DNA from 2 places in the Hominimerdicola intestinalis genome. Region 1 is predicted to be linked to the other one. Evidence: a T-box and tRNA genes for the amino acid it is inferred to sense, from the RefSeq annotation. Region 1 holds a T-box; the other holds one or more tRNA genes.
The links. A T-box is a leader RNA that pairs with one kind of tRNA and senses whether it is charged. The one in region 1 lies ahead of hisS (histidine--tRNA ligase), so its partner is inferred to be a tRNA-His.
Positions count from the first base shown of each region.

Region 2: it encodes a tRNA-His, which carries the amino acid that the T-box ahead of hisS (histidine--tRNA ligase) is inferred to sense. The anticodon was not compared.

Region 1 covers NZ_BAAHNZ010000001.1:23,058-27,478, forward strand. Annotated here, with positions in the region: gene ACYQ0H_RS00115 (hypothetical protein) at 1-459, opposite strand, end outside; gene ACYQ0H_RS00120 (hypothetical protein) at 495-1,007, opposite strand; gene ACYQ0H_RS00125 (hypothetical protein) at 1,007-1,324, opposite strand; gene hisS (histidine--tRNA ligase) at 1,372-2,718, opposite strand; T-box leader at 2,840-3,052, opposite strand; gene ACYQ0H_RS00135 (methylglyoxal synthase) at 3,070-3,477, opposite strand; gene ACYQ0H_RS00140 (nucleotide-binding protein) at 3,539-4,276, opposite strand.
Region 2 covers NZ_BAAHNZ010000002.1:248,176-252,596, forward strand. Annotated here, with positions in the region: gene ACYQ0H_RS03545 (nuclear transport factor 2 family protein) at 1-614, opposite strand, end outside; gene ACYQ0H_RS03550 (Rrf2 family transcriptional regulator) at 879-1,322, opposite strand; tRNA gene ACYQ0H_RS03555 (tRNA-His) at 2,022-2,098, opposite strand; tRNA gene ACYQ0H_RS03560 (tRNA-Arg) at 2,157-2,233, opposite strand; tRNA gene ACYQ0H_RS03565 (tRNA-Gly) at 2,274-2,347, opposite strand; gene ACYQ0H_RS03570 (TVP38/TMEM64 family protein) at 2,494-3,249, opposite strand; gene ACYQ0H_RS03575 (hypothetical protein) at 3,277-3,819, opposite strand; gene ACYQ0H_RS03580 (J domain-containing protein) at 3,832-4,421, opposite strand, start outside.

The DNA.
Region 1 (4,421 bases):
TTCGATAAGCTTGAAGCCGTCAGAAATTACAGACTCATTATAGTCAGCCTTTTTGCAGCCTATTATTTTTACAGAGGTTCCGCTAAGCGTAAGCTCTTCACTCATATCACAGCTTTCGACTTGCATATTAACTGTACTTTCATAGCCGCTGTTAGCTTTTACTGTGTTGGTATATTCATTATAGCTGTATATCGCAACTCCCGCAATCGCCGAAATCAGCACAATGCAGAGCGTGATCTGAACGGGGGCTTTTCTCAGAGGTGATTTTTTCATATCCTGAGCAAGCTTTCTGTTAAGATAGCTTTTTAAAATATCCTTCAGCTTTTCGCCCTGTACGGCGTTATTTTCTTCAGCCTCCCGAATAACGTCGCCGCTTACTCTCATTCCGCAATGTGCGCATATTCCTCCGTTTTTAAGCGGATCAAATTTGTTTCCGCAGGTACCGCATATAACCTTCATTATTCACCCTCGGTTTTTATTTTTATAGCTGATTATTATCCGCCGTCCTCATTCTCTGCCGCTTTCGGAAACGTATCTAGGTACATTCTTAAATACTTCTTCTTATCGTCCCAGAACATAAAGAAGATACCTGCCGCCCATAAAAGGGCAAAGCATACTGCTCCTGTCTTTTCTTCAAGCGCAAGCAGGGTAAGAGCCAGAAGCGCTGCTATTAGCGTCCACAATACTGCAAAAACATATGTATAAAGCGGTTTTCTGAATTTTCCCGATATTTTTGAGCCGCCGGGAGTTTTCTCGATCCTTCCGTAAAATCCGGTAGTACCGCCGTCGCGCTTTTTCGCCTGATGATGAAATATCTGAAAATCGGTTCGGGAGGAGCGTCTGCCGTAGTAAACAGACTCGTTACGGTACCTTTTCATGAATTTTCCCTGCGACATTATATTTACAGTCGGTCTGTGCTCTACGATCTCTCCATCAAGCTTTCTGGCGACTCTTTTAGGAGTCAGCGTCGTTTCAAATTCGTAGCTAACAGGCAATATCAGCAGCATTATTTATCTTCCTCTTTTTTATCCGGATAATCGGAGGGATCAAAAACCTTGTCGTTTATTTTTATCTCTCCGCCGCATTTGGTGTTTATAAACATTCCGTAGACCGTTCCGCACTTTGTACACCTGAACTGATGGAACAGCTTATCTGCAAAGAATCTGCCGTCCTTGAGTATTATCAGCTCCATAGGACAGGTCTGATAGGTGATTTCAAGCTCTCCCGCCTTTACCATTTTGCTCAGCGCCTCCAGGGCATAGCTGTATTCCAGCGGTGTCTTTATCTCGCAAACCGCTACCTTTTCGCACTGCTTGCACCTCATAATTTATACTTCCTTTCATTGATCCTTACTTTATTCGGAACAGCCGTTCACTGCTGCTCCCGATCGCTGTTTCCGAAGTTTTCTGCAAAGCTTCGGAACATCTCGTCCTCTTCCATTAGCATATCGTAATAGCAGGCGCCGAAGTCGTCCAGAAGCCCTTCATCAAGACTGACCTGAGTCTGAACTCCGGTTTTCATATTCTTTACGTTTGCCGATCCCGTATTTATTTCGTTTTCGCCCAGTACCATTACATATCTGGCTTTTATCTTATCAGCGTACTTCATCTGAGCCTTAAGTCCTCTTCCTACAAGGTCATATTCCGCTCTGTAGCCTTCTTCCCTCAGCATAGAAATAACTTTATAGGCTTTTTCCTTTGCCTCTTTTCCCATAGCGGCAATATAAATATCACAGGTCTTAGGCTCCAAAAACTCGCAGCCCTGCTTCTGCATTGTAAGTATAAGTCTTTCCAGACCCATTCCGAAGCCAAGCGCCGGAGCAGGCTTCCCTCCGAGAGCTTCTATCAGACCGTCATAGCGTCCGCCTCCGCATACCGTTCCCTGAGCTCCTATATCTGTAGTAATGAACTCAAAAACGGTTCTGGTATAATAATCGAGTCCCCTTACGATCCTCGGATTTATCTTATAATCTATTCCCATAAGCTTTAGGTTTTCCTGCAGGCCGACAAAATGCTCCTGACAATCCGAACAGAGATAATCGAGAATAACCGGTGCATCTTCGGCGATTTTCTTATCCTCGTCTGACTTACAGTCCAGCAGCCTCATAGGATTCTTCTCAAGACGCTCCTGACAGGTAGCGCAGAGCTTATCCTTATACTGGGAAAAATAAGTCTTCAAAGCCTTATGATAATTCGCCCTGCATTCGGGACAGCCGATCGAATTGATATTAAGCACAACATTTTTCAGCCCGGCTTTGTCTATAACCGACTTAGCAAGGGCTATAAGCTCAGCGTCAGCCGCCGGATCAGCCGCGCCTATAAGCTCGCAGCCGAACTGGTGAAATTCTCTTAAACGTCCCGCCTGAGGCTTTTCATGACGGAAACAGGACAGAATATAGAAGAGCTTCTGAGGCAGACCCTCATTCAGTAACCCGTTTTCCATAACCGCTCTTATAGTTCCGGCAGTTCCCTCGGGGCGGAGAGTAAAGGTGCTTCCGCCGGAAGCCGAAACCGTGTACATTTCTTTCTGAACAACGTCGGTAGTATCGCCTACCGAGCGCACGAACAGACCTGTTTCCTCAAAGGTAGGAATGCGTATCTCCCTAAAACCGAACTGTTCGGCTGTATCCTTGACTATCTGCTCGGCTGTATGCCATTTATAAACCTCAGCAGGAACAACGTCCTGAGTTCCCTTTGGTCTTTGTACTGATAACGCCATATTTTTTCATGTCCTTTCTGGTTTACTCGTTTTCTGTTCCGCTTTTGTACGGAAAACTTCTGATAACAACATAATATCAGTCAGTGAGCCGTATAAAATACAAAAACGGTCTGCCCCTGTAAAAAGGGACGACCGTGATCGTGATACCACCCTAATTGCAGAAATTTTAGAAATTCCTGCCGCTCATCTTCTCTTTAACGCAGAGGCTACGCACGGCCTTTATCAGCCGCAAGCTCGTGAGGCGTCCTTCGATTTACCAAAACTTAGGCGCTTTCACCCTCCGCCCTCGCTGAAAAGCTTAAAATAAACTTACTCTCCCCGTCGTCGCATTTTATATTCAGCTGTAAAAAATCAATACCTTGCAGGATTGACGATCTCTCTCCAGTCAAGATCGCCGCGCTCAAGAGAATGAATAAGCGCTTCGGCAGTTGCAATGTTAGTAGCTACCGGAATATTGTGAACGTCACATAGCCTGAGCAGATTAAATTCATTAGGCTCGTGCGGCTTCGGTGAAAGAGGATCTCTGAAAAACAGAAGTATGTCGATCTCGTTGCATGAAATTCTTGCTCCTATCTGCTGATCTCCGCCCTGCGAGCCGCTTAGGTAGCGCTGTATTTTAAGTCCGGTCGCCTCGCCGACTACCTTCGCCGTAGTTCCGGTAGCGCAGAGATTATGTCTGCTCAGTATTCCGCAGTAAGCTATACAGAACTGTACCATCAGCTCCTTTTTGGAATCGTGAGCGATAAGTGCAATATTCAATATAAGTCCCCCCAATTCAATTAAGTCGTTAATTTTAAATTCCTGAAAATGCCTTATATTATCAGATCTTTATAGATATAGGAATATGCTCTCCCTTGATCCTCCTGGAAATAGCGGAAAACGCAAGGAATCCCATAGAGCTTGACGAAAGAGGTGCGCCCTTTCCTGTAGCAAGCGGTATAGCGCTGTCCTCAGGAATAACTCCGAGCAGCTGAACCCCTACAGTGTCAATAATAGCGTCAAGATCGTCCATTTCCTCAAACTCGAATATCCTCTTGCTCGCCTTATTGATTATAAGCCGCTGCTTCTGATTTCCCCTCTTATAAAACTCGTCAGACATCATTCTTGCGTCGCGTACGCATACCGGATCCGGAGTTGTAACTATAAGAATAAGATCGGAATTGGTTACAATATCAAAAACCGAACCGTTGATACCGGCAGAAGTATCTATAATTATGTATTCAAAATATTTTCTCATTTCAGACGTTATCTTTTCAATGTCCTCCGCCTTGAGCTGAACGAACGGGTCGGACGGCGCACACAGAACGCTTAGATTTGAAGCAAGCTTTACGGTGGTTGTAGCCTTGTAAACGTCGCAGGTACCCTCAAGAACATCTCCTAGGTCATAGGTAATATTTCCCTGCATACCGAGCATAATATCCATACACCTTAATCCAAAGTCAAGCTCTATTATAAGCGTTCTGTTTCCCTGCTTTGCAAGAGCGTAGCCGAGACAGGCGCTTATTGAGGATTTTCCCGTTCCTCCCTTACCCGAAGTAACTGCAATAATCTTTGACATAATTCCTATTGCTCCTTTCGTTTATCAGAACTGCGCCTTAACGCAGAATGAAATATCATATCAGCATCGGGGGGAAGCCGTTAAAATACAAAAAATACCAGTCAAACGGTAAGACCCTAACCGATGTTACCTACTATTTATTTTA
Region 2 (4,421 bases), on a different contig from region 1:
CCCTGTGCAAGTACCATGTGTACTTTATCATAAATCATTTCAATTCCTGCCTCAGCAAGAGCGCCTAATGCTTCATTTAAGCCGGACACACCGTCGGCAATTGCGGTGTTATGTTGAATATAGGTATCACCATCAAAGTAATCCGGTGTTTTTTCGAGATTGTTACCCTGCATAACATCATAGAGGAAGTTTTCAACCAGCTTGCGGTTATCCTCTGTTTTGTCAAGGTCTTTAATCTCCGTTGTGCCATCCGTCTGTGTATGACCGGAAGGGTTTGGCTCAGCAAGAGCAGCAAGGTTATCCCAATGCTCAGCAATCTTACCATCATTGTCAAAGCGGAAGATATCAAATGCAACCTGATCACCTGCACCTGCAAAGTTGTATATGGTCTGTAGGAACACCTTATCTCCATCCTCAAAAGAACGAACGTTATTTACTGTTGTCTTTACGGGAGCAGACGCAAGGTAAGCAACCGAGCCTACAAAAGCGTCACGACCTGTGCCGTATGCGAGATTATGCTGAATATATCCCTCCGCAAGCAGGCTGGCAGCCTTTTCAGTATCACCGGCAGCAAAAGTATTAATGAGTTCGAGTGCCTTATGGATGTTTTTCATTGCAATTACCTCCAAATTCTTGAACTTTTATTTTCAAAAGCAGGCTTTTATCTGCCATACTGTCGTTATTAGCGAAGAAGGTTTACAGTCTTCGCCGTTATGAAACCTTATGAATTTGTTGTAACGTTTATTGTTACAACAGCATTATAACACGAATTTGTTGTAATGTCAATAGGTACAACATAATTATATTGAATTTTTCTCAACATCCCCAAAAGGTTATAAAAAAACGTGTTCTCAAGTCTGAAAACACGGCTTTAAAAGTTAATTATTTTCTTTTGCTATAATTTCCTGCACATCTTCTGCAACCTTGGCAAGAGTGATATTATCCATTTCAGCTTCCATTGCTTTTTGAACGCAATAAAGTTTTTCATCAAGTACATTATGAATATTTCTGCCAACAGGACACATGGCATTAGGATTTTCGTGAAAGTGGAATAACTCACCATTATCCACGCACTCTACTGCGTTATATACATCAAGAAATGTTATTTCTTCAAGCGGCTTTGCGATAGCAGCTCCGCCGCTTCCTCTTGCTACAGTAATAAGTCCTGCTGCTTTTAGCTGTTGTAATAACCTTCTGACAACAACGGGATTTACATTTATACTACCTGCCAGGAAATCGCTTGTCAGTTTGTAACTATCCTTAAATGTATCTATACACGCAAATATATGAATTGCTATAGTAAATCTGCTTGAAATTTGCATTATGAAACCTCCGAATTTTTATTTTAAATACAGTATAGCATATCCTTGTTGTAAAATCAAGAGTTACAACAAATCTCTTTTTATGCCTTACGAATTTAAACTGATGGCAGGGCAATAAAAAGAGAGCAGGTTTTCTTTTTATTGTATTCCGGTGGTAGCCTTAGTAATTCCATTCAGGTGTCGGGCATGAAGCAGGGCCGGGCAATATTGTTGCCAACTTGCGATTTTTTCTTTAATCTGCAAGTATGTTATATTGTAAACCTAACTGACTTGTAGCCTTTTTTACTGCGATTTCATCGGTCAGTTTCAGGAATTCCTATTTAAATTTTCAACTGTACTTTTCCATTTTTTGGTGTTTATCGACTCTTACATGATAACATTTCAATATGATAAGACAAAAATCATACACATACCTGGTGCAAATGCAACTCAAGTTGAACCGAATTATAAATTTAAAAATCCAGAAAAATAACATTATATAGTTTACAGGAGAATTAATCAAGATGTCCGATTTTCTCCCAACAATGAAGACTATTTCTGACAAATAACCTTTACAGCAAAATCATATATTAAAGCAAAAGAGTATCAGCCGCACATTACTGATACTCTTTTTGATTATAACTAAAACAATTCAGGCATTAAAAAAGCGCATAAAGTATGCGCTTTTTTAATGCCTGATAACATTGTATTAAGGCTGTATGGGGTGGATAGTGGGATTCGAACCCACGGTCTTCAGTGCCACAAACTGACGCGTTAACCAACTACGCTATACCCACCATAAGCTAATAAAAAAGCACGATTCGGCGGCAATCAGCCGTCCGTGCTTAAAAATATTGGCGCGCCTTACTGGACTCGAACCAGTGGCCTACTGCTTAGAAGGCAGTTGCTCTATCCAGCTGAGCTAAAGGCGCACATAGGATATACATAAAAATTGCACCATAAGGTGCATATTGGAGCGGGTGATGGGAATCGAACCCACATGACCAGCTTGGAAGGCTGGAGTTCTACCACTGAACTACACCCGCATATGTTAACTTGCCGAGCAAAGCTACATTCAAATTATCTCTCAATCAACGAAATTAATTATACCACAATAAAACCAACTTGTCAATACCTTTTTTCAAAAAAACAATAAAAAAATCGTAAGGCGGTCAATTTTGTGAATAACCGCCTACTTTTGCTTTTTATGTTGCTTAATTTTGTTTAAAATAGTGTCTTTAAAAAATAAACCTATAATTCCTATTACCATAAACGCCGCAACTATTCCAATAGCGATTTTAAAGTTTCCGCTTCCGACATTGCTGCCAAGAACAGTTGACATTATAATTGCCGGAAGCCTGCACGGCATTACATACATAAAAAAGTCCTTTGTGCTTACTTTAGTAAGGGGAACTATATAAGTCAATACGTCCTTAGGTATTCCGGGTATAAGATACAGTACAATAAGAATACCTGTAAGCTTCCTTTCATCCTGAAGGAATTTAAACTTTTTCAGCTGCTTTTCATCTACAAAAGCTTCGACGATCGGCGTTCCTATTTTCTTTACAAGAAGAAAGATCACAAGACTTCCCAGCACAACTCCCGCAAAGGAAAGAATAGCCCCGAAAAACCAGCCGAACAGCAATCCTCCGACTATTTGGATCGGCGGGACAATAGCTATAATTACCTGCAGCGCCTGTATTGCCGTAAATATCAAAACAGATACCGGTCCGCCGTATCTGCTGAGGGTTTCCTTTACGCTTTCCATTCCCTCGTCAGTACGCAGACTACTTATAAAAGGCCACATAAGATAGGTAGCGCCGGCCATAGCCGCAAAGAAAACTATCAGACTGATTATCTGTACTCTCTTACGGTGCTTGGCGGTATTTCTCTTTCGTTCCTTATCCTGCTGCCTGTATTCTTTTGTTTTGCTGTCCTTTTCTTTCATATTATTCAGCTCTCTCTTTTGAAAATTCTATTTTCTTCTGAGTATCTTTTTTCTGAACCAGTTTACATATATGTCGATCAGCTGACCTAAAAGCCTGTCATAAATAAAGAAAAAAGCGTTAGCTGCCAACCACATAACCATAATAGCGTATTTTCCGAACATTTCCATGCCCTCAAGCATATCGGCTCCGGCAAAAACAAACTGAAACAGCAGATAAAAAGCCGACGCCGCCGCATTGAACACTATGTATTTCACAGTCCACGAAGCAGCCCTGCTTTTTATTCTGTCCAGATAAAATTTTAATATTGGATAATATCCCATAAAAAGAATAAACAACAGCGAAGCCTGATAGTTCGGAGTTATAAGCAGACACAGAAAGCTTACTGCGGCATACGTAGTTACAGCCCACTTTGTGCTGGTTTCAACTATCATTATAACCATAAGAAAGCCTGCGAAGGTAGGAATAGTATAATCAAGCATAGGAAGAAAACCTGTACAGAACATTGAAAACAGGCATACCGCCGTAACGATCCCTCCGAGAGATACCTTAAACGCCAGTTTATTTCTCATATGCTCCTCCGATCAGCAGCACGGTATAAGATCTCCGCCCATCATTTCACAGCAGCAGTCGGCACAGCAAAGTGAAGTACAGCAGTCCATCGAGCCTGCCGGCTGATTCTGATAACCGACATTAGGATTACCTCTCATAAATCCGCCTCTCTGCTGATTCATCTGATTTACCGCAGCCTGATATTCAGGATTTCCCGGCTGCATCTGAGAAGCCGTTTGAAAATTTATATACGCATCGTTGAGCCAGCCTCTTGTATAGCATACGCTTCCCTTTAGGAAATACCATTCTGCGCCCCTCTGAGGCTGAGGCACTGTATCAAGCAGCCCGTCCGCACGGGTTATATCTCCCGTCTGGATCATTCGCCGTATCTCTTGATAATTGACCGCCCCGTATCCTCCTTCATAGGAAGAACCTGATGAATATCCTCCGCTTCTGCGTTCCGCCATTATCTGGTCGTATGCCGCATTGACCTCACTCATTTTTTCTTCTGCAACGTCGGCTATAGGACTGTCCTGATACTGATCGGGATGATATTTCTTGACTAGCTCCTTGTACGCTGACTTTACCTCGTCATCTGTAGCGCTGGGCGATACTCCCAGTA